Regions from separate parts of the Peribacillus sp. YIM B13472 genome, predicted to be linked through region 2. Evidence: riboswitches for the same ligand, from Rfam matches in the RefSeq annotation. Region 2 holds a riboswitch; each other region holds the start of a gene.
What was found. A riboswitch is a leader RNA that binds a small molecule or an ion and turns the genes downstream of it on or off. The one in region 2 is predicted to bind preQ1.
Positions count from the first base shown of each region.

Region 1: linked by a shared signal. The riboswitch ahead of queC (7-cyano-7-deazaguanine synthase QueC) and the one ahead of ACFX4I_RS14060 (QueT transporter family protein) in region 2 are both predicted to bind preQ1.
Region 3: linked by a shared signal. The riboswitch ahead of queF (preQ(1) synthase) and the one ahead of ACFX4I_RS14060 (QueT transporter family protein) in region 2 are both predicted to bind preQ1.

Region 1 is NZ_JBHZPG010000052.1:4,267-14,536, forward strand. It holds gene ACFX4I_RS24790 (TetR/AcrR family transcriptional regulator) at 1-554, shown strand, start outside; gene ACFX4I_RS24795 (DUF4260 domain-containing protein) at 609-956, shown strand; gene queE (7-carboxy-7-deazaguanine synthase QueE) at 1,011-1,739, opposite strand; gene queD (6-carboxytetrahydropterin synthase QueD) at 1,732-2,202, opposite strand; gene queC (7-cyano-7-deazaguanine synthase QueC) at 2,202-2,867, opposite strand; PreQ1 riboswitch class I at 2,923-2,965, opposite strand; gene ACFX4I_RS24815 (HAMP domain-containing protein) at 3,151-3,960, shown strand; gene ACFX4I_RS24820 (methyl-accepting chemotaxis protein) at 3,978-4,811, shown strand; gene ACFX4I_RS24825 (hypothetical protein) at 5,260-5,475, shown strand; gene pgsB (poly-gamma-glutamate synthase PgsB) at 6,255-7,436, shown strand; gene pgsC (poly-gamma-glutamate biosynthesis protein PgsC) at 7,452-7,901, shown strand; gene ACFX4I_RS24840 (CapA family protein) at 7,912-9,195, shown strand; gene ACFX4I_RS24845 (gamma-glutamyltransferase family protein) at 9,265-10,270, shown strand, end outside.
Region 2 is NZ_JBHZPG010000016.1:51,009-61,278, forward strand. It holds gene ACFX4I_RS14040 (M28 family peptidase) at 1-630, opposite strand, end outside; gene ACFX4I_RS14045 (iron-containing alcohol dehydrogenase) at 902-2,050, shown strand; gene ACFX4I_RS14050 (hypothetical protein) at 2,063-2,743, shown strand; gene ACFX4I_RS14055 (YbaK/EbsC family protein) at 2,877-3,398, opposite strand; PreQ1 riboswitch class I at 3,569-3,613, shown strand; gene ACFX4I_RS14060 (QueT transporter family protein) at 3,620-4,105, shown strand; gene ACFX4I_RS14065 (TVP38/TMEM64 family protein) at 4,228-4,884, shown strand; gene ACFX4I_RS14070 (PAS domain S-box protein) at 5,000-6,631, shown strand; gene ACFX4I_RS14075 (cadherin-like beta sandwich domain-containing protein) at 6,685-7,149, opposite strand; gene ACFX4I_RS14080 (cadherin-like beta sandwich domain-containing protein) at 7,146-7,895, opposite strand; gene ACFX4I_RS14085 (copper resistance CopC/CopD family protein) at 8,196-9,830, shown strand; gene ACFX4I_RS14090 (YcnI family copper-binding membrane protein) at 9,849-10,270, shown strand, end outside.
Region 3 is NZ_JBHZPG010000009.1:168,567-178,836, forward strand. It holds gene ACFX4I_RS10065 (aspartate kinase) at 367-1,713, opposite strand; gene queF (preQ(1) synthase) at 1,917-2,417, opposite strand; PreQ1 riboswitch class I at 2,522-2,567, opposite strand; gene ACFX4I_RS10075 (EamA family transporter) at 2,698-3,555, shown strand; gene ACFX4I_RS10080 (BA3454 family stress response protein) at 3,806-3,940, shown strand; gene ACFX4I_RS10085 (YfmQ family protein) at 4,204-4,653, opposite strand; gene qoxD (cytochrome aa3 quinol oxidase subunit IV) at 4,972-5,256, opposite strand; gene qoxC (cytochrome aa3 quinol oxidase subunit III) at 5,258-5,854, opposite strand; gene qoxB (cytochrome aa3 quinol oxidase subunit I) at 5,854-7,800, opposite strand; gene qoxA (cytochrome aa3 quinol oxidase subunit II) at 7,874-8,803, opposite strand; gene ACFX4I_RS10110 (hypothetical protein) at 9,981-10,270, opposite strand, start outside.

The DNA of each region.
Region 1 (10,270 bases), on a different contig from region 2:
CGGCAGGTAAAGAATTGTCCAGGGACATGGTCTTGAATGAAGCCAGAAACCTTTTTGCAACGTTAGGGTATTCGAATGTCTCAATGAGGCAATTGGCTAAATCATTGGATTGCAGCCATGGAGCCATTTATTATCATTTTAAAAATAAAGCAGAAATATTTTATAGTTTGGTGAAAACGGATTTTTCCGTTTTAAATACTTTAATCGATGATATCATCATGTCGGAAAATGACCCTTCTGTAAAAATGGAAAAGATTTTATTGTGCTTCTTGGAGTTCGGTTTAACCCAACAGAATCATTATTCCATCATGTTTTTATCGAAGGAAAAAGAAATTCAGCAGTTACTTCAATTCGATTCTAATAAAACATACGAAAAGCTAATCCAGTCCCTGACGGACCTAACGGACAACAAATTGAATCCTGCATCCATATGGTCGATTTTTCTTTCTCTTCACGGATTCATCACTTTTTATATTAATTCTGAACTATCTTATGAAGATGTAAAAGGCTTAGCTTATTTTCATGTAAAAAATATCATCAGAAACATCATATAATTTTTTCGAACATTATTGACCATTGGTCAAACAAACTTTTTTGGGAGGGTTAAAATGGTAAAGAAATTCCTACATATTGAAGGACCCATGGTTCTTTTAGCGGTGATTTACATCTATTCATTCTATGAATTCAGCTGGTGGATTTTCCTGTTATTGATTTTGTCTCCTGATGTTTCCATGCTGGCCTATCTGGTCAATGATCGAATTGGAGCAAAGGTTTATAACCTATTTCACACTTATACCCTGTCCATCTTCATGTTATTGCTTGCCATTTTTCTAAAGTCGGATGCATTGTTGATGATTGGTTTAATTTGGACTGCGCATATTGGAATGGATCGCTTATTTGGGTATGGCCTTAAATACACATCTTCCTTCAAAGCTACACACATTCAAAGGCTGTAATAAACTTAAAAGGCAGTGTGAATACGCCATCACACTGCCTTTTGTCACGTTTCTTTATACACCCCGCTTGTTTCCCCATATATAGGTATGCAGCTGGGGCAGCACTTTCACATCATTCAATTCATCATCTGCTATCACTTTATCTATTAACTCTTCGTACTTCTTCAAAAGACCGCTGATCAATTGACGATCATCAGCCGTCCTGCTATCGTCATTGCCGACCTGCAAATAAAAAGGAATATCCGGGTAACGCCCATGTACATGTTTGGCATATTGATAATCTTCCTCGTTAAAGACGACAATTTTCAATGAAACATGGTTTTCAGGATTTCGATTGGCAAGGTTCGAGATGATTTGGTCGAGCACCGTAAAGTCCGTGTTCATTCTAGAGCTCGGCGGCTTAGGTGAAATCGTCAGTTCATCAATATCGAGAAACCAATCCTGCCATCGGCTCCCTTGTGTTTCGACACCTATCTTCATTTTATTTTCATGTAAGATCGCTATCAAGCCGTTTAAGTTCTTCAGCAGAGCCGGGTTTCCGCCTGATATCGTCACGAAGGAAAAACCGGAACCCCCAATTCGCTTCAGCTCATCCCATATTTCTTCAGCAGTCATTTGGACGGTATCTTCCTTACCGGTGCCATCCCAAGTAAATGCGGAATCACACCAGGCACATGAATAATCGCAGCCGGCCGTCCGAACGAACATGGTTTTTTGACCAATGACCATTCCCTCACCTTGGATGGTCGGTCCGAAGATTTCCATAACCGGGAGTTTACTCACTTTCCATCCACTCCCGTCTGGCTTCGGCATAGCTTGTCGGCGTTTCGTATAGTCGAACAAATTCGACTCTAGCACCCTCATATTCTTTTAATGAAAGGGCTTCGGCCATTTTTTCATAAATCCAGACAACCATATTTTCAGCTGTTGTATTCATGAGCGGCAGGGTTTCATTCAAATAACGATGATCCAGGTGGATTTCAATTTCATTTTTCCATATATCCTTGATGTCACCGAAATCTATCATCAAACCGCGTGAATCCGTATACCCGCTCAATCCGAAAATGACCTTATATGTGTGGCCGTGCAGGTTCTTGCATTTTCCTTCATAGTCATGCAGATGGTGCGCCGCGTCAAAGGTGAATTCCTTACTCACGAGAACCCTCTTGTTTGTATACTTCAATTGGCTGCGCTGAATATCTTCATCTATTTTTTGGAGTTTATCCACTATAGTAAAACCGTACATCATGAAAGCACCTTCCGTCTGCTTACATAGTCATCCAGTCCTTTTTTCCGCAGATTACATGCCGGACAATCTCCACAGCCGTCGGAGATGATTCCGTTATAGCAAGTCAGGGTCTTTTCGCGGACAAAGTCGAATGCGCCAAGCTGATCCGCAAGCTCCCATGTTTCCTCTTTATTAAGCCACATTAGCGGCGTATCAATTACGAATGACTGGTCCATCGACAAGTTCAAGGTCACATTCAACGATTTAATGAATACATCGCGGCAGTCAGGATATCCGCTGAAATCCGTTTCACAGACACCGGTGACAATATGTTTAGCGCCAATCTGACTCGCCAGCACTCCGGCAAACGAAAGGAACAGCAAATTCCTCCCTGGTACGAACGTCGACGGCAATTCCCCTTCTTCTCCGTCCGCCACTGCAATATCACTTCTTGTCAGTGCATTCGGTGCCAGCTGGTTCAGCAGCGACATGTCAAGGATATGATGGTTCACGCCCAATTCCTTGGCAATGTTTTGAGCGCATTCGATTTCCAAGCTATGCCGCTGATTATAATCGAACGTCACCGCTTCCACTTCCTCAAATCTCTCCAATGCCCAGAACAGGCACGTCGTACTGTCCTGACCTCCGCTAAACACTACCACTGCCTTTTCTTTCTTCTTCATTTCTATAAAACTCCTTTTTACGGAAAAAAACAGCACCCTAAGAATAGAGCACTGTTTCTCCTTAGTTTTTTTGAGAGGGTAGCTAGAACCTCTTCCGCCATAACGCGGAATATTATATTTTTCCAAGTCAATAGTAACTTGAAAACGAGAAGAAATCAAGATGTTTGGATTATGGAAAATCACACCTAACGGAAAACTTGGTTATATTCTCATCTGCTTAAATAACCCATTATCCGTCCGATAAAATAGTGTGAATAAAATATCGATAAAGGGGTCCATTAATTTGAAAAGCATTAAAGGAAAGGTATTGGCGGCATTTTCACTCATCATATCTTTATGTGTCATCTTAGGAGCATTCAACATTTACAGCAGCAACAAGTCACTGGTATATTCCCAGGATATCATCGAAAAGGAACTTCCGCTTCTTATCCAAGATGAAAAGTTGCTATATAATCTAGCACAAAGAACTGCATTCGCCCGAGCCTATATTCTATATGGTGACGAGATTTATAAAGAAAGGTTCTTACAATATACCGAAGACAGCAAGGTCATCCAGGAGGACCTCCTCGCTTTAAGCGATTCTGATATTGTGAAGGAATTGATCGAGAAAAGCGTGGATTGGAGGACGATGATTGTAGACCGGGTATTTCCACAATATGAAAAGGGAAATGAAGAACGCGCGAAAGAGATACTCAAAAATGAAGTGGCGCCAAACAGCAATGAAGTAATGGAGGGTTTCAAGGAGCTTGCTTCGGAACGCGAGGAATTGATTGTCGCTTCAGGCGAAACCGTCATCGCAAGCGGGAAATCGGTTAAGACGACAAGTATCATCATATCCATTGCGGCAGTCCTTATCGGCCTTCTGCTGGCGCTTGTGACTGCCAATCTCATTACCACCCCCCTTCTCAAAATCAGGGACAGGATGAAATTGGTGGCTGACGGAGAGCTGAATCATGAGCCTCTGGAGCAAAAGTCATATGATGAAATGGGCGAATTAACGGTATCTGCCAACCAAATGCAGAAAAACCTTCGTGATACGATTGAAAAAATGCTCGTTGTGTCGAATCCGTTTCCAACCAAAGTGAGGATCTGACTCAAGCAGCAAATGAAGTGCAGCAGGGCAGCAAACAAATAGCGACTACGATGTATGAACTTTCGGAAGGTTCGGAGTCACAAGCCAACCGGGCAGCTGAAATGGTTCGCATGATGGATGATTTCACCGGCAGGATCGAGTTGGCCCGCCTAGAAAGTTCAACCGAAATCCTTTCCTTGACCAAGGAGGGCACCACTTTAATGCGCAGTTCGGTCCAACAAATGCAATGTATTGATGGGATTGTAAAAAATGCCGTAGAGCAAGTGAAAGGGCTTGATTCTCAATCGCAGCAAATTTCGCAGCTTGTGCAGGTCATCAAGGATATATCCAATCAAACCAATCTATTGGCGCTGAATGCAGCCATAGAAGCCGCTCGTGCTGGTGAACATGGCAAGGGCTTTGCCGTCGTCGCCAATGAAGTGCGGAAACTCGCTGAAGAGGTCGCACACTCCGTTGGGGATATCACCAATATTGTCTCCGCCATTCAAACGGATTCAAAAACAGTCGTCCACTCCCTGGAAGAGGGTTATACACAAGTGGATGAAGGCACGAAACAGATCACGCTCACAGGCCAATCCTTTGAAACAATCAATCACTCTGTCGGGAATATGGAAATGAAAATACAGCATATTACAGACGAATTGAACTATATCTCCACAAATAGCCAAAGGATCAATCAGGCTATCGAAGATATCGCAGCCGTTTCTGAAGAGTCCGCGGCTGGAATCGAACAAGTCTCCGCCTCTGCTCAGCAATCCAGCTCTTCAATGGATGAAATCACGAATCATGCCAGTGAACTTGCATCTTCGGCAGAACTGCTGACTGAACAGGTTAAGAAGTTCCAATTATGACACTAGCAATTTCCCGTCACATGCATGCGGGAAATTGCTTTTCCCTCCCATTATATGGGTTGTTTCATTTTCGTATATTCGGGGAATAAATAACTATACACAATAATAAACCATTAAAAAGCAAATCTATCAAAAGCGGCTGGAAGTGAATATTTTCCTTTATTTTCAGAATATTTAGTGTATAATTGATTTAAGGAATATTTTAACTTAAATAACCATCACTTCCAATAACCGCTACTAAAAATCTCGACATTTCCTTTCAACACCATGCACGGGCACTTATACTCAGTAAGGATCCATTGCATGCTTTCTCTCGAATCAAATCGTTCACAACTTTATTCACACAAAAACACGATTTCCACTCCAAATCTGTAAAAAAAGGTTAAATTTCACTAATGTTATGTTACTATTAAACTAAGACCTTTTAACCCCATAAGGAGGAATTCATATGAAACGTTTTTTCAAATTCATAACTGATTTTAACGAAAGAAAAGCACTGGAACGGGAAACCGAAGAATTCTTTCGCAAAGAATACGAAAATTATATGAAGATGAATCCTGACAATCAAAGAAAAAGAAGGAGATTAGCTCCTAGATTTTATGTGATTGATGGCGGTAAAAAGGAGTCCAACCTTGAGATTTCTGACAGAAAGAAATCCAGTTAACCAGATTCCTTCCATAATAAGCTGCCAATGCTGTAGCTCAAGACCCACAAACGTTAAATCTCCATGATATACGGAGATTCGTGACCATTCCATTCATTAACAATATATAAACCGAAAGCTCAGATATGCTTCTGAGCTTTTTTTATTTTGCATTCTTCTATAAACACTATATCTATAGAAGAAACTAGGTATTTTTAAAAAAAATGGATTAACTTTAGTTTATTTCATGTTTCAGGTAAAAGAGCAATTATAGACCCATGGGTATTCCCGAGGAAAATACTAAAAAAAAGAGATGTGTTCTTTTACTCATCTTTGTCCAAATTCAAAAGAGTTCAACTAATTGAGTCATTAGATACAAACTCTTATATTGAATGACAAATGCATAAATATTGTTACATTTATGTCGAATAATGGGTATAAACAATTATTAAACTGTAATAAACGTCACTTTTAAAAACAAATTATTATTCAAATACAGCCAATAAGAATCAGGTTCAAATGCTCATGAAACGACTTTGATTCTGTCCAAAATGGGGCTTTATTAAACTTTCCATAATTTAGTGTAAATAAACCTGGGATTCCCTCGATTCCCAGCCATACCTTTGTACTCATAAAACAATTTATTCCATTAGATACTATTACACTCCAATATACATTTATTTGAAAAAGCTGATAATAACTATATTACGATAGAATAATTGACTCTTGCCTATTAAGTTTAAAATCATGTAGTGTGTATTCAGTAATTCAAATATTTGAAAAAAAGAGAGGTTAAAAAAATGGCACCAATATTTATTTGTGCGATCTTTTTGCTTGGTTATGGCATTTTTGAACAAAAACGCCATCAGAAGCGTCTCGACTCCATCCCGGTACGTGTGAATGTGAATGGGATTCGAGGGAAATCGACTGTAACGCGTCTAATTACAGGTGTGATCCAGGAAGCTAAGTACAAAACAGTAGGTAAAACAACCGGAACATCAGCAAGAATGATCTATTGGTTTACCGATAAGGAAAAACCGATTGTACGCCGCCCGGAAGGACCTAACATAGGAGAACAGCGGCGTGTAGTCAAAGAAGTTGCCGATTTGGGCACGGAAGCACTGGTTTGTGAATGTATGGCCGTACAGCCTGACTATCAATTAATCTTCCAAAATAAAATGATCCAAGCAAACATCGGGGTCATCGTGAATGTATTGGAAGACCATATGGATGTCATGGGGCCTACAATGGATGAGGTTGCAGAAGCATTCACTGCTACCATACCCTATAATGGTCACTTAATAACCATCGAAAGTGAATATTTGGACTTTTTCAAAAAAATTGCCAAAGAACGCAACACCAAAGTGATCGTTGCAGACAATTCGAGAATTTCGGAAGATTTTCTACGCGAATTCGACTATATGGTATTTCCTGATAATGCATCACTGGCCTTGGCCGTTGCGGAAGCTTTGGGCATTGATGAAAAAACAGCTTTTCGCGGAATGTTGAATGCGCATCCCGATCCAGGGGCCATGCGGATTACCCGGTTTGGAGATCCAATCCAGCCAACTTTCTTTGTAAATGGCTTTGCAGCAAACGACGCGGCATCGACGCTGAACATCTGGGATCGTGTCAAAACGTTCGGATACAGCTCAGAACCTCCTATCGTCATCATGAATTGCCGGGCTGACCGTGTGGACCGTACCGAGCAGTTCGCAAGAGATGTATTGCCGTACATAAAATCTGAAATCGTCATTGCCATTGGTGAAACCACATCACCAATCACGAAGGTATTCGAGCAAGGTCAATTGGATACAAAAGAATATTGGGATTTAGAAAACTGGTCAACTGAAGAAATCGTGGCCCGCCTCCGCCCCTTGATGAAAAATCGCATCGTCTACGGTGTCGGGAATATTCACGGTGCAGCGGAACCATTAATTGAAGCATTCATGAAATCTAAAACAAAGCAAAAAGCAAGTTAAGTAGGAGGAACCTTAATGTTTGGATCGGATTTATATGTAGCCCTAGTACTGGGAGTAACGCTTAGCCTTATATTTTCAGAAAAGACGGGTGTCGTACCCGCAGGACTTATTGTGCCAGGTTATTTGGCATTAGTATTTGATCAATGGGAAATCATGCTGGTCATCTTGGTCATTAGTGTCGTAACTTATTTAATCGTCACTCACGGCCTTTCAAGATGGGTGATTTTATATGGAAGAAGAAAATTCGCAGCCATGATGGTGACCGGGATTTGCCTGAAACTCCTATTGGACATGGTCTACCCCGTCATGCCATTTGAAATATTCGAGTTTCGGGGAATCGGTATAATCGTACCCGGATTGATAGCGAATACCATTCAAAGACAAGGAATGCCATTGACACTTGGCAGCACGCTTTTATTATCCGGCTTAACTTTCGGTTTAATGAACGTGTACTACCTATTCTGAGGTGCAAAAAATGAAACGGACTTTAAATGCAAAAGAAAAAACACTTATCTTTATTAAACGTACGAAGAAACAGAATCTTAAATACACTGGAATCATACTACCTATATTACTAATCGCTTTAGTCATTACCACTTGGATGGGACGGGCTGAAGAAGTGAAAACACCTGCTTCAAAAACTGATCAACCATTGACGATGACAATGGTCGGTGATGTGATGATGGGACGTAATGTTGAAGAAGTGACGGAAAAGCACGGGTATGATTACCTCTTCCGTTATATGAAACCCTATTTTGCCGCTTCAGACTATGTCAGTGGGAATTATGAACATCCCGTTTTAAAAGAAGAGGCATCCAACTACAAGGAAGCAGACACGGCCATCAGGTTAAACTCCAATGCTAGCAGTGTGGAAGCAGTTAAAGATGCTGGCTTCTCAGTAATGAATTTGGCCAATAACCATATGATGGACTATGAAGAACAAGGACTTCTTGATACGATTGATGAATTCAAAAGTGCGGATATGCACTATGTCGGTGTTGGATCGAACACTGCCGAAGCTAAAAATAGCATCGACTATGCGGATGTTAATGGCGTCCGTGTCGCAACACTTGGCTTTACAGATGTTTACGGTAAGGATGCCGTGCCAAAAAGTAATAAAGCCGGGATATTGAACACCAACCCTGATTTATTATTTGAAATGATTGAAAAAGCAAAGGATGCCAAGCAAGGCAACGCAGACTTGGTTGTGGTGAATGTTCACTGGGGAATAGAGTATTCAACATCTACAACCGCTCGTCAAAAAGACTTGGCTAAAGCAATAATCGATGCGGGAGCTGATATCATCATCGGCCATCACCCCCATGTGCTTCAATCGTTTGATGTGTATAAAGATGGAGTCATTTTCTATAGCTTAGGAAACTTCATATTCGATCAAGGCTGGACACGCACGAAGGATTCAGCAATGGTTCAATACCATTTAGCGGAAGACGGAAAAGCTACGGTCGATGTCGTTCCACTGCAAATTGAAGAAGCAACACCAAGGCCAGCTACCTCTTCAATCGACAAATCACGTGTTTACCGTCAGTTGACGAAGGAAACAAGTGAAAAAGCCCAATGGTCGAAAAAAGAGGATCACATCGAGATTACCATGGATCACAAGAAGGTAATCGATCATAAGGCACAACGTGAGCAAGAAGAAAAAGAAGCAAAAGCAGCGAAAGAAGCAAAGGAAAAGAAAGCTGCACAAGAGAAAAAGGCAGTACAAGCTATACAACAGGACATACAGCCCATTCAGTAAGGATCGATTGGATACTACTATGTGAAAAGAGAAACAACTTGGAAGCTCAACGAGAAGGGGGAATAATCGATGATTAACCGTATGACGAGAAAAGTGCTCATTTCCATTAGCATGCTCATATATATTGCTGGATGTTCGAAGACACCCCCCATTTCTGACACGAATGATCCGATAGAGAGTAAAACGGAACAATCATATGGGGTCAGTTCTTCAAACCCAATCGCAATAGATGTCGGGATGGATATATTAAAAAATGGTGGAACCGCGGCGGATGCCGCCATTGCGGTATCCTATGTATTAGGTGTAGTTGAACCTTATGGATCTGGCGTGGGTGGCGGCGGAGGTATGCTGATTGCACCGGAATCCGGCGAACCCAATTTTATCGATTATCGTGAATCCTCTCCGGAAGACCCAAGTTCAAGACACAATATAGGGATTCCTGGCTTAGTGGCCGGCATGCAGGTTATAAGTGATAAGTATGGGAGCGTACCAATGGCTGATCTTCTTCAGCCGGCGATCGACTTGGCTGAAGGCGGGTTTGAAGTGGATGAGAATTTATCATCGCGCTTAGCCGCAGCTCAGCCAAGGATATCTTCCGATGGGACATCCTTGTTTTATCCTGATGGCGATGCCATTGAACCAGGCAAAACCCTTGTCCAAGAAAGACTTGCTGAAACATTGAAGCAGATTCAAAAGGAAGGTCCTGATGGTTTTTATAAAGGGGAAATTGCACGGGATATTAAAAGGGAAACAGATATCGACTTGATGGATTTAAAGCGCTATGAGGTGAAAGAACGTAAGCCGGTCCAAGGAACATTTGCCGGTTATGATGCTTTTACCGCCCCTCCGCCCTTTTCCGGGATTACCGTTCTTGAAATGTTAAAGCTCGCCGAGGAAATGAACCTCGGTGATTCTTCAAGCAAATCAGCTTATATGAAGGTCTTGGGGGGCATTACAAATACCGCTTATCAAGATCGGTCCGCCAATATTGGAGATGGAATAAGTCACTCTAAGGCGGAAAAATTGCTCTCCCCCATTCACTTGGACAATCTTAAAAATAAGATCAAAAGTGAAA
Region 2 (10,270 bases):
TCCATCCTTTTTGGTGATCGTGACGGATGGAATAAACCTGTCATTATCCTCTCCGAGTGTCCCGTTTATTTCCCCATCTGCATTATTGAATAGGATGACTCCCGTTGCCCCTTTTTCCGCTGCATTCAATACTTTCTCTGCAAAAGTGAGGTTCCCTCTTTGTATAAGGGCAATCTTCCCTGCAACATCGGTTTCCTCAAGCTCTTCTTTCGTTCCTAAACCGGCATATACAACGTCACCGGATAGGTCCCCATTAACTGAATAGGTTAAATGGTTCGCTTGGATTTCCCCATCGAATCCAGCAACGGACAGCTCGACCAGATTTGGGTCTGTATAAGATAAAAAATTGAACTCTTCGATATCGGCTTTATAGCCATAAGATTGGAATTGCCTTTTGATGAATTGGACGGCTTTATACTCAGAATCCGTACCGGCCACCCGAGGTGTTTGTGAGAGGTATTCAATATTCTTGTAGATTTTATCGGCATCGATTCTTTTAATGACTTGCTTGTCCGTGGATGGCTCAGATAGCACCGGCGATGAATGCGGCGCTGCTAAAGGGGTGGTTGTCCCGGCTGTCCCGAGTGTCAATGCTGTGATTAATGTTAACGACAGAAATTGTTTTTTCATAGATTGCCTCCCAGTTTAATAGTTTCTACCATTATTTTACAATATATAGAAATTACTAACTAGGTAGGTTTATCCCTATTCATGTATGTCTAAAGTACCGAATTTACAAATACAAGAAATCATCAGGTGATTTGACCTGTATCAAAAGTCCTTCTCCATTCGGTATTTTGTCATATTATATAAAAATACCTGTAATCCAAACAGGATTTTCGCACTTTTTCGGGAAAATAATACAGAAGATATTGAATTTTTACAGGGAGAAGGCGCAAAGATGTCGATAACTAAATTTGTGATGCCGGAAGTGATTTTCGGTAAAGGTTCGATTGAACAAGCTGGCGAGGCCTGCTTGCGGCTGGGTGCCAAAAAGGCGCTTATCGTAAGCGACTCCGGGGTGGCCAATGCTGGCTGGTTGGATAAAGTCATTGAATGCTGCCAAGATGCAGGCCTTGCTTTTGCTACCTTCATTGAAATGACGACCAATCCGAAGGACAGGGAGATCGAAGCCGGCTGTTTGACATTTAAAGAACAAGAATGTGATGCCATCATCGGTTTGGGCGGAGGCAGTGCTTTGGATGTTGCCAAAGGGGTAGCCCTTTTAGTAACGAATGGCGGCATCATCAGTGATTATGAAGGTGTTGATAAAGTCCACTCTCCCCTCCCTCCCATGGTGATGATCATGACCACTGCAGGATCGGGTTCGGAAGTATCCCAGTTTTCGGTGATCGTCGATTCATTCCGCGAGAAAAAAATGACGATCATTTCAAAATCACTCGTCCCCGATATTGCAATAGTCGATCCTGCCACCTTAACCACCTTGGGACCGGATTTGACCGCAGCTACCGGAATGGATGTGTTAACCCACGCCATTGAATCCTATGTTTCAATCGCTGCGACACCTTTGACCGATGTACAAGCTAAAAACGCGCTTTCCATCGTTTCCCGCCACTTACGCCCCTCTGTTGCATCCAGGCATAATGAGGAAGCAAAAAAGGCGATGGCGATGGCGAGCCTGCAGGCTGGACTGGCTTTTTCCAATGCCATTTTGGGAGCTGCCCATGCCATTTCACATGCCATAGGCGGCAAGTACCTCCTTCCGCATGGTGAAATCAATGCGATACTCCTTCCCCATGTCATGGATTTCAATCGAATTGCCTCACCAAGACGATTCAGCGAGATTGCAGACATCATGGGCATCGATACACGGGCATTGACGGAGCAGCAAGCAGGAATGGCTGCCATTCACTTCGTAAGGGAATTATCCCGGGATATAGGGGCTCCCAAGAGTTTAAGTGATGTCGGCATTACGAAAGAAATGATAGATCCCATAGGGATGACCGCTCTTGAGGATGCCTGCATGATCACAAACCCCCGTGATATGTCATTAGAACAGATTAATCAGCTGCTTCTTACAGCCCTATAAGAGGTGAAAAGCATGAACAAACATGAATTGATAGATTTAATGACAGGCGTTAAATCTTCAAAAAAAACGTATTACACGGAACTTAAGAAAACCGTGGATCAGCTGAAGAAGAAGAATATGCAGCTTGAAATCATGAATGACATCACAAAAAATATGAATATGGACATCGACATCCAAGAGATTCTCCGAAATGTTATTGAAAAACTTAAGCAGCTCATTACCTTCGATGACAGTCATTTTGTCATATTGTATGAGGAAGAACCTGCCTTGCTTCACATCTGCCCTAATGGTCACTGCGATCTTGAAATGGATCCCAAAAACCTGTTACACCCTTTTCAGGAATTCTCATCGGCCTTGAAAGAAAAGCAGCCGATTCAGGTGGAAGTTAAACGGTTACCGGACTTCCGGGAAAAGGAACGTCTATTATCCCTTGAGATCGAATCACTTCTATTATTCAGAGATGCTTCCTTCACCGAGTTCTTCCCTTTCGATATACCCGATGATTTCCCCCTGATCTTGCACTGCCAATATATCAAAATTCTTTTTTTCCAATGCTTTCTGAATATCCACCGCCAGATCGTTTTTATGGCAAAACTCAAGCTCCTGGGCAATGCTCTTAACCGTTATATTCTCTTCATAAAGAGTTTTAAGACTAAGATAGCTGTTATTGCTTTTTCTTTTGCTTTCATTTAACATCTTTCAACCTCCGCTCAGGAACACTTTCTGCCCGATTTTCCGCTTAAATCATAGAAAATGTATGCGGCCGCCACTAAAATAAAGTCCACCATAGCGGACTCAATTCCATTCATGTGAATTTTTGAAACCATCAAAGGCCATCAACTGCATTGCCTACCGCCGTTTCCTCATTCCCCTTCTCTTCCCAACCTTTGCAAACATCCACCCAATTCTTCGCGCCTGAATATTCAAACAACTCAGCGAGTTTAAGTTCTATTGCAGAGTTCGCACTGCCGCATGCCGGGAACAATGACTCAAAGCGTTTCATCGATACATCAAGAAAAACAGCTAGAGCATTTGCCAGACCAAACGGGCAAACTCCTCCGATGGCATGGCCAGTCTGTGCAAGCACTTCTTCAGGTGAAAGCATTCGTGCCTTGAAACCGAACGTCTGACGAAATTTCTTATTATCCACTTTCGCGTCCCCTGCAGCAACAACCAAAATGGCTTTTTCACCTTCCCCCTTAAAGGAAAGAGTCTTAGCAATCCGCGCTGGGATAACACCGATGGTTTCCGCTGCTTCAATCACCGTAGCACTCGATGTTTCGAACTCCATTACATCGCCTTCCCGATCCCATTGTTTAAAATGGCTTTTGACACTCTCGATCGACATACTATATTCACTCCTTTGAAGTATATATTGAAATAATATCATCCTTCATTGCAATAAATCAAAATCCAATTGAGCTACTTCCCCTGCTTGAAAACTCATAAATTAAAACCATTCTTTACAAATTGACGAAACAAGCTTACATGGGATACTATTAAACATCGGGCAAACGCCTAAACGTGGTTCGTAACCATCCCACGATAAAAAACTAGGGAGAGAGTAAAATGAATGTTCGTACACTCGTGATAAGCGGGTTATTGGCTGCCTTGTATGTGGCGGTCTCATTGGTGTTCCAACCAATATCATTTCAGATGTTCCAATTTCGTGTACCGGAAATATTGAATCATCTGATTGTATTCAATAAAAAGTATATCTACGGTATCGTCGGCGGAGTCTTCATATCGAATCTGCTCTTTTCGCCGATGGTGCCATATGACTTGATTTTCGGGGTGGGGCAATCTCTGCTCGCCTTATTGCTTGTCATTTTTGTTTCTCGGTTCATAAAAGGCATTAAAGGACGGATGATCGCAACGATTATCTTTTTCACGTTCACAATGTTTTTAATTGCAATCGAACTGAACCTTGCCCTGGGCTTCCCATTCTGGTTAAGCTGGATGACCACTGCTGTCGGTGAATTCGTTGTCCTCTTGATTGGAGCGCCAATCATTTATGGAATGAACAAAAGAATTCAGTTTGAAAAGTGGCTTTAATGGAAACTTCGCGTCGCGAACCCACTATAATGGAAAAGAGCTGTCTGCATGATGCGGCAGCTCTTTTTTTTCACCAATGAACTCGAAAATGATAAACTACTAGTAAGAATGGTGGTGGCCCTTTGAAAAAAGTCCTGACCATAATCGGTCTATTGGTAATTGCAATATTTATTTTTTCTAATGCAGAGTTATTCACTTTGGTTTGGAAAAGTGATTTGGATTCTGTTATTGGCATCTTGAAGGAAAACCTTTTGCTTACATTTATTGTGACATTCGTTTTGATGTTTGTACAAAACTCTTTTACAATCATTCCCTTAATTTTGCTCCTGACTATCAATGTCACGATATTCGGATTCATATATGGATATCTATGGAGTTGGTTTACAAGTGTTGTTGCCTCAGGTTTCATTTTTTATGCAGCAAGAAACTGGTTTCAGGAGCTTCTCTTAAAGAGGATTGGCGAAAAGTGGCAAGAATCTGTTGTGGAGCATGGCTTCATGTACGTTTTTACAGGCAGGATTTTCCCTCTGATCCCAACAAGCTTAATTAACTTGGTAGCTGGAGTCAGCACCGTCACTTTCAAGGATTTTTTATTAGCGACGGCACTTGGCAACCTTATATACTTTTTCTTCCTTTCGCTCATTCCATATGGACTGCTATCTGTTGAAATGAACCAATATACGCTAGCAGCACTCGCACTCCTCTTCTTACTATTTTTCATTATCTATAAGCGTGCAAAAAAGAAAAAGAAACTAACCTTCGTCAGAAAAAACAGGTGAACACATTGGCCCCTGTTTTTTTATTTAGAATTCTGCATATATTTTTTTCCGATAGTTTGTTAAAATGTGTATGTAATTTTACCTTAGAAATGTCTTAAAATCAGGGAGAATCTCCATGTCCAAACGCTCCATCTTAGCAATATATATCCTATCCGGGATTCTTACACTAGTCGTGTTCGACTATTTTTTAACTACAAATATCCAAAACAAAGAGGTCTTCATTCAACTTCAAAGAGCGGAAGGATTTGTTTTCCTTTTATCAATAGGTTTGGTTTTATATCTTTATTTAGCTAAAAGGGAAGAATTCAAGCAATTAAAAGAAGCGGAACAACGTCGGCGTACACTCATCAATTCAATGGTGGATTTCGTTAACTTCAAAGATGGTGATGGCCGATGGCTTGAATCCAATACCTTCGGCCTGCAATTATTTCAATTGGAGCATGTAGACTATAAGGGAAAAAGAGACAGCGAACTCGCAGAATACTCCGAATTTTATAAAGAGTCGTTGATCTACTGTGAAGTTTCCGATGAAGAAACGTGGGTAAAAGGGGAAATCACAAGGTGTGAGGAAATCGTCCCTCTTCCCGATGGCAATCACAAGACCTTTGATACCATCAAAGTTCCCCTGTTCAATGAGGATGGTTCTCGAAAAGGCTTAGTCGTCATCGGCAGGGATATTTCTGAAAGAGTAGTCGCGGAGAATCAATTATTCGATAGTGAACAACGCTATAAATCATTGTTTGAACACAACCCTTATCCGATGCTGATGCTTGATTTAAACGGAATGATCACGACCGTAAATCCAAGGTTTGAAACGGTAACAGGCTTTCAACAGGAAGAAATACATGGAGCCTCATTCATAAATTTGAACTTCTCAGCAGAAGACGCGGAATTGATCCGTACATCTTGCCAATATGTCATGGAAAACCAAAAGGGGATAAAAAAAGGGAAAGATATAGAATTCCTGACGAAGTACGGAAAGTCCATCTTACTTTCTTGTTCGTTTGTCCCGATGATGGTTGGAGAGGATTTAGTCGGAATCATTACTTATGCTAAAGAAGTCACTCAAATTCGGGAAACCGAAGCACGCTTAAGAAGAACTGAAAAATTATCGATAGTCGGCGAACTTGCCGCTAGTGTGGCCCATGAGGTACGAAACCCTCTGACTTCTTTAAAAGGTTTCGTCCAGCTTCTTAAAAAGAGCGACCATCCCTATGAACATTACTACACGATCATGTTAAGTGAATTGGACCGGATCAATCTTATTGTAAGCGAGTTACTCGTCCTGGCAAAACCACAGGAACTTCCATTCAGCAAACATCAAATCATCGACCTGATGAATGATGTCAAAACCTTGTTGAAACCAGAGGCGGACTCGTACCCCACCCAAATATCAATATCTGTTAAAAACGAAATACCGCTTCTATTATGTGAGGGAAACCAATTAAAACAAGTATTCATAAACATGCTCAAGAATTCAATGGAGGCAGCCGCCGATCACATTTGGATTGATTTCGAACGCATCGACAATAACCTTTCCATTACCATCAAAGATAATGGAAGCGGAATTGAAAAAAAACGGATAAAGCATCTTGGTGAGCCTTTCTATTCTTCTAAAGAAAAAGGAACTGGATTAGGACTGACAGTCAGTTGCCGAATCATTGAGGCGCATCGGGGAAAGGTCCGCTTTAACAGCGAACTAAACCATGGAACCGAGGTCCAAATCATTTTGCCCATAAAAATATAAATCCGGGGACAAGCCTAAACCTTGTCCTTTTTTTGCAGGATTTCTTCACCTCCCTATTTAATCAGGGAGGTGAAGAAATCCTTTATATTCCCAAAGAATGACACAGTCTCAACAGGTTGTTTGCGATTAACCTGGCCTCCATTATTATTGGATGCATCGCTCTCCGAATTGCCGGCTGTACTCATATGCGCTGCCTCAACTCCTACCTCTTTTGCTTTGACACCATCCACGGTTTCTTCCTCATCCATTTCCACATCCATATCCTTTTCGAAAACTAGGACGTAAGTACGGCGCTCCCCATCCTTTGAAACGGTAACGGAAATGGCCGTTTTCGCTTTATCCTTGATCTTCACTTTTTTACTGCTCTCACCGTCATATTCAATCGTTGCTCCGCTGGCATTTGTCGTTGCATTCATTTCGACTGAAGAAATATCATTATCGACCTCGATATGATAGGTATGCTCATTAGATTCAAAAGATTTGTTCCATTCTCCTGATGATACAGTCAGAATGTTCAATACTGGTGCAGTGCAGTTTTCGATTCTTCTTTTTCCTTGACTGCTGCCCGTGTAATCGTAAGCGTATAGGTTTTTTTATCTCCATTTTCTGCTGTAACGATAATCTTCACCGTTGTCTTACCGATTGGAAGGGTAACCTTTACACCTGCACTGGTTGCATCCTTTCCATTCACCTTTACAATTGCGGTACTGTCACTCAATGTCGGAGTTACCGTAATGGACTGGACTTCATTTTCAACAGAAGCATTATAAGCTGTCACTTTAGAATCGAATGTTAATGAGCCTTTTGATAATCCAATCGATGTTAAAAGATTATCATCACTTTCAAGTTTTTCAACTTTGAGAGAATAGGTAACCGTTTCATTTTGCCCATCGCTGACGGTGATTTCAAATGTATTCATGCCAGTTTGAAGCGGTAAGTCCTTCACCTTCCCCTCTGTCATTTTGACACCATTCACGTATATGGCTGCATTCTCGTTAGGACTTGCTGCAAGTAAGTTGATCTTTTCCACATCATTCCCCACTGCCGAACTATAGTCGTGTAAATCTTCTGAAAATTCCCGATCCAGTGCAATACCCTCTATTTCCAGACTTGAAAGATTATTTACCGTTTGTTCCTCTTCCTGAATGACGGAAGTACCTTCCGCAGCCCCTGCCGCTGGCATATAAGTGGATGTTCCCATCCCCCAAAGGGAACCAACCAAGATCACCTTCACACTTTTTTCTTTAAATCCCTTCTTTAGCAAAGCCTATCCCTCCTATAATTCCTGCAAACATGATAGGTTCAGGTTATCAAAGGAACCTTAATTATTTCTTATTGGAGTTTATAACAACAGGATGCCTATTAATGTTTTGCAAAGCGGAATTCCTAACCAATATTTATGGCTATAATGGAGGTAGGAAGGCAAATCTAAACTTATTGTTATCACTTTTCTAGCGAACCTTTCAAACTGCCTTTAGATAACTAATTTATTTTCACTGTTTTTTCACATTTTCCTTTTATAATGAGCTTACATGATCTGATGAAAGGATGATGGCACACCAAGATGAAAAAATATTTATGGCTGGTAGTCAGCCTATTCAGTTTGCTTTTATACCCGGCAATGGCTTTTGGTCATGCTACGGTAATAAGCTCTAATCCTAGCCCGAATGAAGCGATGGATACCCTTCCTGAAAAGATCAGCATTCAATTCAGCGAGAATATTCAACCATCCTTCCATTCGCTTGAGGTATTCAGCCAAGGCGGAGACAAAATTCAAATTCAAGACAGTACAATCTCGGAACAAAGTGAAAAAATACTGGAAGCTAAGTGGAAGGGCACTATCGACGAAGGGATTTATTACATTAAATGGAGAGTGGTTTCAAGTGATGGGCATCCCATTGAAGGAACAATTCCCTTTCAATTCGGAGATTCAGCGGGCCTTTCAGACCACGAAAAACCCGAAGTGAATGCAAGTTTTCCGAATTCCATCAATGTGATCCTTCAAAGTCTTCAATACATATGCTTCGCTGCACTTACTGGAATCCTTTTTTTCAGATTATCGTTAATGAAGGATTCTGGACTTTTTGAAGCAAGCAGAAGAACACGTCTATACCTTTGGCTTTCATATGCAGGTTTAGCATTTTCCATCTTCTTCAATCTGCCTTTAAAAGTTACGATTGACGCTGGCGTAGGTTGGACAGATGCATTTAAATTGAGTTATATAAAAGAAGTATTGAATGCTACAAACTTTGGAACGGTCTGGATCATTGAAGTTCTAATATTGCTGCTTCTATTTTTAGTGATTTATTTCATGCTTGAGAACTCCCTGAATAAATCGTTGCCTTTCCTTTCTTTCATCATAATAGCAAGCTTGATGATTTGTAAGGCTTTAACTGGACATACAGCAGCTGTTCCTAATCAGGGTCTTGCCGTTTTGATGGATTTCCTTCATTTGTTGTCCATGGCTTTATGGCTCGGCGGCCTTATGGCCTTATTGGTGATTTTACCTGGGCTTGCTGATCGGCAGGCAGTCCAAGAAGATAAGAAAACATTTTACTGGTCGATCATTCAAAGGTTTTCCAGATGGGCATTTCTGTTTGTAATCATACTGATTGTTAGCGGGATATACAGCAGTTTACAGCATGTTCCGACTGTCCATTCATTGTTCAACACAACATATGGACAATTGTTACTGGCGAAAATCGGTCTCATGTTAGTCATGATCGTTTTAGGAGGCTTTCATTTTCTCAGAGGGAAAAAGCAAACGAAAAAACTTGGTTATAGTGTGGGAATGGAGTTTGGTTTAGGAATCGTCATACTTCTCATTGCAGCTCTATTGACAAATGTCCAAACTGCCATGTCTTCTCCCGGGCCCATTGAAAAGACGTTACGGACTGAAGAAAATAATGAGGTTACATTAATGGTGACTCCCAATGAAGTCGGGGATAACGTGATTCAAGTAAATCTCTCCAATGAAGGCAAACCCCTTGCTGATATAGAGCAGCTTACAATCACTATGCAGCCATTAGATACGCCACGCGGTGAAATAAAACTGCAAATGAAGGAGAAAAACACAGGTACATTTACATCAAAGTCTTTATTAACCATGCCAGGAAAGTGGAATATCCATGTTCACGGATTAACTGAAAGCCTGGATTCAATTAATGCTGATTTTTTAATTTTCATAGGGAATTCATAACAGGAGGGATTTATACTAATGAAAAATATTTCAAAGCTACTTATTTTCACATTTGCCGCATTATTCATTTTTTCCGGTTCAGCATATGCTCACGTTACAGTCAAGCCTAGTTCATCTGCACCTGAAGCGTGGGAAACTTATACACTCAAAGTACCAGTAGAAAAAGAAACTGCCACTACAAAGGTGACTTTAAAAGTACCTGAAGGGGTTACTTTTGAAAGCTATCAGCCTGTACCGGGGTGGAAAGTAACAACAGAAGGTGACAAAGGTGGGCATGTAAAAACGGTAACTTGGGCAGCAACTGATGAAGGAATAGCTGCTGGACAGTTCCAGCAATTCTCTTTCGTAGCACAAAATCCTAAAGAAGAAACGAAAGTTGCCTGGGATGCATTTCAATATTACGAAGATGGTGAAATTGTTGAATGGAGCGGTGATGAAGG
Region 3 (10,270 bases), on a different contig from region 2:
TAAGGATGCTTTCTAAACATGATGCTATTCAGCAAGATCAACGAAGTGATTACTTTAAATCAATTGGTGCCAGTGAATCATTTGGCTCGTAAACTTGATGCTGCCAGAGGTTGGACGCCCCTTTTTATCCGTTTCAAGAGCGTCAACTCCGTTCTCCTCCAATTGCTTTAGCCACTTGACAAATGGGTATTAAATTAAAACAGACGCGCTGAACCCTACAGCGCGTCTGTTAGCTTGGAATGATTATCCCCACACGGTCATTGCCACTATCATAAAGAACCAGATGAAAAATCCAGCGTATGTATAGTGACTAAAAGATTAATCAAAAAACCCCCTTTCTAAAAGGAGGTCCCTAAACTTTCATACTCAAAAGAACTCGTGATATAATGCCTGAATTGCCGTCTCTTCATTGTGTCCTTTCACACCGAACATCATGCTTACCTCCGAAGAGCCTTGGTTGATCATCTCAATATTCACCTTTGCTTCGGCCAAGGCTTTTGACGCTCTTGCCGTTGTACCGACATTATGGCGCATTCCTTCCCCTACAACCATGATCAAGGCAAGATCATGCTCCACATTCACTTCATCAGCATGAAGCTCTTTCTTGATTCGTGAAATGATTTTCTTCTCGGCTTCACCCTTCATCTGGTCCTGCCTTAGAATTAGCGTCACATCATCGATGCCTGATGGAATATGCTCATATGAAACTCCATAATCTTCGAGGATGTGCAGCAGTTTCCGGCCAAAACCAACTTCCCTGTTCATCAAATATTTGCTAATGTAAATGCTGCAAAACCCTTTATCACTTGCAATACCAATGACCGGCCCGTTCGTATTATCCCGTGTACTCACAATGCGGGTCCCTTGTGCCGCCGGATTGTTCGTATTCTGGATATGGACAGGTATTCCCGCACGGAATGCTGGAATCAGCGCCTCATCATGAAATACCGAGAAACCTGCATAAGAAAGCTCACGCATTTCACGATAAGTTAATTCCCGGATTCCCTTGGGATTGGAAACCACATTTGGATTCACCGCATAAACGGCATCCACGTCCGTAAAGTTCTCATACAAATCAGCTTTGACCCCATTCGCAAGAATCGAACCCGTAATATCGGAACCGCTTCTTGAGAAAGTTAAAACATCACCATCTAACGTATAACCGAAGAACCCTGGGAATACTACGATTCCAGGCTCATCACGCAGAGCATATAACCGATCATAAGACTCTGGCAGCACCTTGGTAAATCCACCTTCATCCGTTACGATCAAGCCAGCCTTCTTCGGATTTATATACTGCGCCTCTACTCCAAGGCTTTGGAAATAACCTGCGACCAGCTTCGCATTATTATCCTCGCCACTGGCCTTCAAGGTATCCAAATAGCGTTTCGGGTTAGTTTGGTCTGCATGCAACAGTGCCATTAAATTTTCGTGGATCCCAGTGACGACACTCTCGGATATATCCAGTTCTTCAGCAATACTCGCATAGCGGGATACGACATCTTCTATCAAATGCTCTCCGTTATCCCCGCGCAGCTGCTGTTCCGCAGCTTCAATCAATAAATCCGTCACCTTTATATCATCGGAATTGCGTTTCCCTGGAGCCGAAACGACTACAATCTTCCTCTCTGGATCAGAAACAACAATTTCGAATACCTTTCTCAACTGTTCACCTGATGCAAGTGAACTTCCACCAAACTTCGCAACTTTCATCTCGACATCCCCTATTTTCGTAAATATTCTGTCAAAATTAACTCTCCCTATTATTACGCTTTTTCTCGAAACAATCAAGCGGGAATTCCGTTACTGAAGGACATTTGTATTTTTTAAGAGTACAAAACAATAAGACCACTGATCGAGAATGGCTAAAAAACTAAAAAAGACAACGGGCATTTGCCCATTGTCTCTCCTATTCTTTAGCGATTATCCACGGTTTCCGGGTATAAGTCATGGTTCATCAAGCGGTAATCCGCCATTTCCTCATACTTCGTACCTGGTTTCCCATAATTCGTGTAAGGGTCGATGGAAATTCCGCCCCTAGGTGTAAACTTGCCCCAGACTTCAATATATTTAGGGTCCATCAATTCGATTAAATCATTCATGATGATGTTCATGCAGTCTTCATGGAAATCACCGTGATTGCGGAAGCTGAATAAATAAAGTTTCAAAGACTTGCTTTCCACCATTTTCACACTTGGAATATAGCTGATGTAAATGGTCGCAAAGTCAGGCTGGCCCGTTATCGGACATAAGCTAGTGAATTCCGGGCAATTGAATTTGACGAAATAATCCCGGTTCGGATGCTTGTTATCGAATGACTCAAGGATTTCAGGCGCATAGTCGAATGTATATTTTGTTCCTTGATTTCCAAGCAGTGTGATATCTTTTTTTAATTCTTCTTCTTTTCTTCCAGACATTAAAAGTCCTCCTAATCCCACGTTTCAGGGAGATTCATAAAATGGGCCTCTATATAACAAAAACCATATCTCCTCAAAGATATGGTTGATTCGCGAAAAATATCAAAGCCATAGTTTTTTTAAGAGGGTGATGCTATGAACCTCTCCCGTTTATCGGGAAATATTTTAAAATTGTCATAGTAAATATAGAAAAAAATATCTAATCTGTCAATCATACTTTTTAAACTTGGTTTGATTCCTGCATGCATTCAGCTTAAAATGTAGAAGAAGTTTATCCTACATGAAGGAAGAGATTACGTCAATGTGGATTTTTGCAGCCCTCATCACAAGTTTATGTTTCGGAATCAATAACAGCATTTTTAAATGGAGTAGCGGAAAAGGTTACTCAAAAGTACATATCCAATTTTTCTTTTATTTTTCAGCTTTTATTTTGGCCATATTTTATGGAGTATTTGTGGATGGTTTACAGTTGAACTGGCTGTCCATCATGCTTGGTGGAGCCATTGGGGTACTGAACGCTAATGGTAATATCCAGATGGCAAGCGCCTTTGAAAAAGGGCCGGCAAGCTTGACATCCCCATTAATCGCAGCGAATGCAATATTCCCCATTCTCTGTGCAGCTTTAATTTTTCACGAACATATTTCTACTTTGCAGTGGACTGGAATCGTCTGCATGTTTCTCGCTACATTAGTCATTCAGTATACACCTAATGCTAAAGGTAACCATCAATATGTCCCTTGGATGATGCACACATTATTATCCATTTTATCTTTTGGTGTGCTCGGCATTCTTATGACGACATCAACACGTCTTCATTTAAATTCCCTTGATATCCTGGTATCAATGTATGGAGGCGGAACTCTTTATCTTCTTTCGGCTCTGGCCTTTAAAAAGGAAAAACTCAAGCTACAGGAAGTCAAAATCGGTTCCTTAGTAGGCCTTTTAAGCACTATAGGCTATGGATGTTATTTCTTTGCGTTGAACACCGGCATCGCAAGCATCATTTTCCCTGTCGTCAGCCTGAACTGTTTAGTTGTCGTATTCGCTGGATGTTATTTATTCAAGGAAAAACTAAAAAACTATCAAATTGCCGGCGTACTTGCAGCATTAATCGGCATTATCTTGACTAAAATATGAATTTGGGTCATTTACAAAAACGGCCTGGCTGTCATGAGTACAAGCCAGGTCGTTTTTTTATTTTACCGGGGAATAGAGTGGTCAAAAAAAAAAAGTGTTGACACTTCCTATAAAATATCAGATAATTTTGAATATTAACTCCTTATGTTTTACTGCTTTTGAAATGTTTGAAAAATCCTCTGCCACGGGTATTAAAGAAATAGGTACAACCACCTCATTTAATTCTGAATTAGGAAAGGAAAGATGCATAATGGTAAAAGTTACAGTAACAGTTGATTTTCAAGGAAAATCTTATCAAACTAACGTCCTTACTAAACCGGATACAGATCATGAAGTAATTTTACAACAAGCGCTTCATCAAGTTGAAAAACAATGGAAAGCATAAAAAGGCAGGCATCGCAATAGATACCTGCTTTTTTATTACCATTTAAATAATTTCATATGCACGATTAAAGAACCTCTTACAGTAATTCCCTCACTTTTAATTACTTTTTCCATAATAAACTAAAATTGAGACTTCAGTGTGTACGTTAACCTCTTAATTTGAATACCAAGTTATTTAGAATTGTACCTAAATTGAAATGGATTACATTATAAAAGACTTATAAAAAAAACGGTCTTTTTAAGGACCGTCTTTTTAATGTTCTTTTAAACTAAATTTCTTATTAATGGCACGGAACGTTCTTGGAGGCTATCGGAAAGCAGGCTATAAGAAATGACTTTCTTCTTGTACTGTTTAACTACATCCACGTGGTCATTGTAAATGTACACAAATAACCTAACATCCTTTTTGCTTCTTTTAGTATCTATGACCAATGGAGTCCCACTGTTCTCTGGATGTAAAAACAATTGCTCGTTCCCAGGGAATATATGATTTTTTTTCAAAAATCTAGCGTTATTGAAATAATTAATGATTTGAATTTTTTCTTCACCTTCCAAACGTTTTCCGTCAAAGGTTACGATCGCATTCTCGTCACTAATTTCTGAGTGTATTTTAAATTTGCCGATAATCCAATTAACTGCATCGGTTGGAAGACAGGAAACCAGTATTTTTAACAAACTTAAGATAATTGTCAAAATCAAGACCGGCAATGTCAATTTCATCATCTCCGCTACGTTTATAAATACTTATATTGCTTATTATACCAAAAGGTCTGACAGTTTTTCCTAGAAAATGTGTACGTTCTATTAACGTTTCACTTTTGTAAAACATTGCACTTGAACGCACGGCCGCGCTTCGAAAGGGGAAAATTTTCCGTTTTATAAATATAATGTTCCGAAATGGTAATACTAAACAAAATGGGTTCATCCACATCTTCAAAGTATGAAGTGGATAGAGCGGTATATGAATTTCTACTTATTAATTAAATACAAAAAACTGGGCATCATCAAGACGCCCAGTTTTTCCGGAATCGATTATTGATATCCCCAAATCATTGTTAGCATTGTACCGAAAATTGTAACCAATGCAACGAACAATCCGTAATAAACGTTTGTGTAAATCGATGCTTTATCTTCAGACTCACCTGCGTGCATGAACATAACAAATTGCAGTGCAGCTTGCATGAAAGCTGTAACAAGTAGGATGATCACAGCCATTTTAAGTGAGAGATCAAACACAATAACTGATAGTGCGACCAAAGTCAGAACTAGCGAAAAAGCAAATCCCATAACTTGGCCCCGTGGGAATAATTCTTTCATATTACATCATTCCTTTCAGGTAGACGAAACTGAAGATGAAAATCCAGACAACGTCCAAGAAATGCCAGTAAAGTGAAAAGATGAAAGCCTTGTTTGTTGTCTGTGGAGTCATACCGCGCTTTTTAATCTGCATGGTGATGAAGGTTCCCCAGAATAAACCAAGTGTAACGTGAGCTCCATGCGTACCTAGTAATGTGAACAAACTAGATAAGAAAGCACTTGTTTGAATCGTTGCTCCTTCATGTACATACTCCACGAATTCATAAATTTCGACTCCTAAGAATCCTAAACCAAGAATAAGGGTGATAATGAAGAAACCAATCGTTGCTTTCTGCCTGCCAAGTCTCATTGCATTGATTCCAAGACCTATGGTAAAACTACTAGTTAAAAGAAAGATTGTTTGAAACATTAGTGTTGGGACTTTAAAAAGATGTTCCCCTGTTGGACCATTTCCAGTACCACCAACTAAGACAAAATAAGTGGCGAACAGTGTAGCGAAAAGAGCTATTTCTGCTCCCAGGAAAATCCAGAATCCAAAAATCTTTAAGCGATTTTCTTCCGTGCTATATTCTAGTGGCAGCGAGTTATCTATTTTCATTACTTAGCACCTCGCAATTTATTTTCAGTTTCTTCGATCTCTTCAACAGAGATATAACGTCCGTGATCTTTTTCGAATGAACGGTGAATCATACAAGCAAAGATACCGATCGTTGCAATGATTGCAATGATCCACATGCTGAATACCAATGCAAAGCCCCAAACGAAGAAGATACAGCTCATGATAAACGGCACGCCACTGTTATTTGGCATATGAATCTTTTCTACTTTACCGCCAAATAATTTAAAGCCTTTTTTCTTTGAATCCCAGAATGCTTCTGTAGAATCAACTGTTGGCACAATTGCAAAGTTATATTCAGGGATTGGTGTATGTGTAGCCCACTCTAGAGAACGTGCATCCCATGGATCGTTTGAGATATTTCTTGATGCATAACGAGTACTCCAATAGATATTGTACACAATAAGTGCAAAACCTATTGCTAAACCAATCGCTCCAACGAAAGAGAGCATATTCAATGGACCATATCCTGTTGATTCAGAGTACGTATACATACGACGTGCCTGCCCATCTAAACCAGTGATGAACATCGGGAAGAATGTTACATTAAAGCCGACTATAATGAACCAGAACGACCATTTTCCAATTTTTTCGCTCAACATGAAACCGAACATTTTTGGCCACCAGTACGTAAAACCGGCAAGTACGGCAAATACAGTACCAGGGATTAAAACGTAATGGAAGTGAGCTACTAAGAACATTGTATTATGGTATTGGTAGTCAGCACTTGCCATGGCAAGCATTACCCCTGTTACCCCACCGAGCGTGAAAATCGGAATGAAAGCTAAAGAGTATAGCATTGGAACGGTAAACACGATTTTACCTTTCCAAAGTGTGAACAACCAGTTGAATATCTTAACACCAGTCGGGACGGCAATTGCCATCGTGGTAATCGAGAAGATACCATTAACCATTGCACCGTGGCCCATTGTATAGAAATGGTGAGCCCATACAATGAAAGATAGTGTAGAAATAGCTACCATGGAGATAACCATCGAATTATACCCGTATAGGTTACGACGTGCAAATGTCGAAATGATTTCACTGTAAATACCGAAAGCTGGAAGAATAACTATATAAACTTCAGGATGTCCCCAAACCCAGAACAAGTTTGCCCAAAGCATATCGCTACCGCCATTGGCCATCGTAAAGAATTGAGTTCCGAATAGACGATCCATTGTCATCAACGCAAGTGCCACTGTCAATACAGGGAAAGCGAAAACGATAATGAAGTTTGTAATCAAGATAGACCATGTGAACATTGGCATTTTCATTAAGTTCAGGCCAGGTGCTCTCATTTTCAAGATGGTTACGATAAAGTTGATACCAGTCATTAATGTACCAATACCAGCGATTTGAAGTGAAATCGCGTAATAGTTCGAACCGACTGATTCACTGAAATCGTTACTTGCCAGCGGGAAGTAAGATGTCCAACCTGCATCAGGAGAACCACCGACTACGAAAGAGATGTTAAATAGCATTGCCCCCATGAAGAATAACCAGAAGCTTACTGCGTTCAGACGTGGGAATGCTACGTCACGCGCTCCAATTTGTAATGGTGTAACAATGTTCATTAACCCAATGATGAATGGCATAGCCATGAACAGGATCATGACGACCCCGTGTGTTGTAAATACCTCATTATAATGCTGTCCATCCAAAAGACCGTTATCTGGAATAGCCGTTTGAGCACGCATCATAAGAGCATCGACGCCACCGCGGAAAAGCATAAGCAGTGCTGCCAAGATGTACATGATACCAATACGTTTATGGTCAACCGTTGTTAACCACTCACGCCATAAGTAACCCCATTTTTTAAAATAGGTAATTCCGGCAACAACCGCAATCATGGTTAAACCAATGGCAATCATGGATGCATAAATCGCAGGACTTGGATGAGGTACGGCAAATCGATCAAAGTAATCCATACTTTTGTGACTCCTTTCAGGAAAATATTCCTTATCTTGTAAACCTAGTTGTTTTATCGAACGAAATTAATTCTTAGTGATCATGATTCATGTTGCTGTGTTCTGAATGTTCCTCGTGTGAATCCTTGGAATCATTTTCTTCAGTATCAGAAGATCCGTGGTCATGACCAGCATTTTCCCCTTCAGGAGCTGGTGAAAACTCTAAGTGAGTTCCAGTGTAAGTTGATTGTCCCACATGACCAGGTTTTAATAATTCATTGAATTTTTCCTCAGTAATCGGTTTAGCAGTAGCTTTAATTTCATCTACCCACTTATCGTAATCTTTTGCTGACAGTGCATTAACGTTGAACGTTTGCTGAGCAAAACCTGAACCACTGAAGTTTGAATTTCGACCCATATACTCACCTGGTACATCAGCTGCTAAGTGCAACGTATTAACCATGTCCGACATCGCGTATTTTTGTCCTCCAAGTTGTGGAATCCAGAAACTTGAGATTGGACCGAATGAGTAAAGTTTAAATTCAATTGGTCGGTTAGTCGGTATAAACAGATAGTTGACCGTTTCGATATCTTCTTCCGGATAACTAAAATGCCATTTCCAGTTGGACGATGAAGCGTAAATAACTAAAGGTTCTTGATCTCCGTACCCTTTAGGTGTTGCCTCAACTTCATTTGTTGTTTTAACAGTAACAACGGATAGGAAAGCGACGATCAAAATTGGGATCGCAACCCAAATTATTTCAAGAACCTTACTTCCTTCAATATGAGGTGGTTCATAATCATCACGCTGTTTGGAAGCACGATATTTCATTATCATGAAGATATACAGTACCATAACGACAAGGACGACAAAGGACATTGTCCATATCGAAATCATAATAACATCTGCTTGTGTTGCAGCTACTGGCCCTTTAGGGTCCAAGACCATTAATGGGTTATCGCAACCGGTTAGCACAGTGGCAATTGTAAAAAGTATAGTTAATAGAGCCCATTTTAATTTCATAGTACTACCCCTTTCTTACATAATAAAATTCCAATTGGTAATTATTCGGACAAAGTGTTACCATGTTCACAAACCCGACATACCAATATTAATCCCAAGTGTAAAAAAAGACAATATAAAGTGACATCTGTCACATAAAGTTCAATAAAGAGCAGTAAGAAGATGGTAAATGAACAGAAATGTTCGAAAAACTTCAGCAAATGAAATATAATAATTGTTTAATAAATTCCCTATGGAAAATTCACTTATTAGACAGGATTGATGACAGTATCGGTCACTTCCCGTTTAATATTACTCTAATATAATGAAATAAAATTTTCACATTATATTCACCGCGTTTATTGCCTCAAGACTTATAAAGATTATGAATTATATTACCTATCCTGTTAATTAGGTATCTATCGTTGGAAAACATGATTTATAGCGGATTTTTTTCACTCGGCCATGGAAGTTGGTAAATGGTAGCCGCATTGTACACAATGTTGTTTCCATGCTTCAATACCCTTATGATCCAATACTGGTCAATATTATATATATATAAGGAAATAACGAGTGTGAAATGTAAATGTTTTTTCTCCTCGCAATACTTATTGCCCTGTCAGTATTCAGTATTCCTAAACAGCCCTTTAGCAGTAGTCGTGGGTGAAGTAATTCAAGGGTCAGTCAAACTAGTTGCAACTAGTCCAGTTGTTTATCAATCAATATCAGTAGGACAGGACAAAAACCATTTTACAAAAAAGTACATTTGGTGGTTCAATAAACTCCGGCTTTTGGAAACTCACTACTCAAAAATCAACGACATCCCTTTTGTATCTTCAAGGAAAAGTGCATAAAAAAACCACAAAAAAAGGACTTTTTAAAAGTGTCCTTTTCTCGTGGATATAGTTCAAAATGCAAAGTGAAAACTTCCTGGCGTTCAGGCAGTTTGGTTTGAATGTCCAAGCACATCGTATGTATTTCAAATACAAAGGGTTACTTGAATTTTTTTTGTACATGACGAGTGCAGTATATTGTATTGATTAAAAAGTAGCCAACTGATAATTAATCCAAGTCCTTCACAAAATGAAAGCGCATTCAATCATTCGGATCACTTTGACTCAAATTCTTTAGACAGGCGTTCATCCATGTTAGTAAATCTGATGATAGAATGCAAGTTCATTATGCTATATTCCTCGTTTTAGTTACTGAATTCTGTACTTCTTTTTGTTTGAGTGTTAGCCTTTGACTTCATTTTTATGATTTTAGTCGTTTCCGGTACAATTCTTTCACCTTTATGTGTTTTCATTACCATTTCTTCTGTCAGGACAAAAAATATACCAACTAGAAAAATTGCAGCTGCGCTTAGTGTGATGGCGATTCCAACGGCGGTAAATATATAATCTTTATTGTAATCGCTTACAAAGAAACTTAAAGCAAAAATAATAATTCCGATTACACAACCTGTGCCCGATACCCATTTCACTGCAT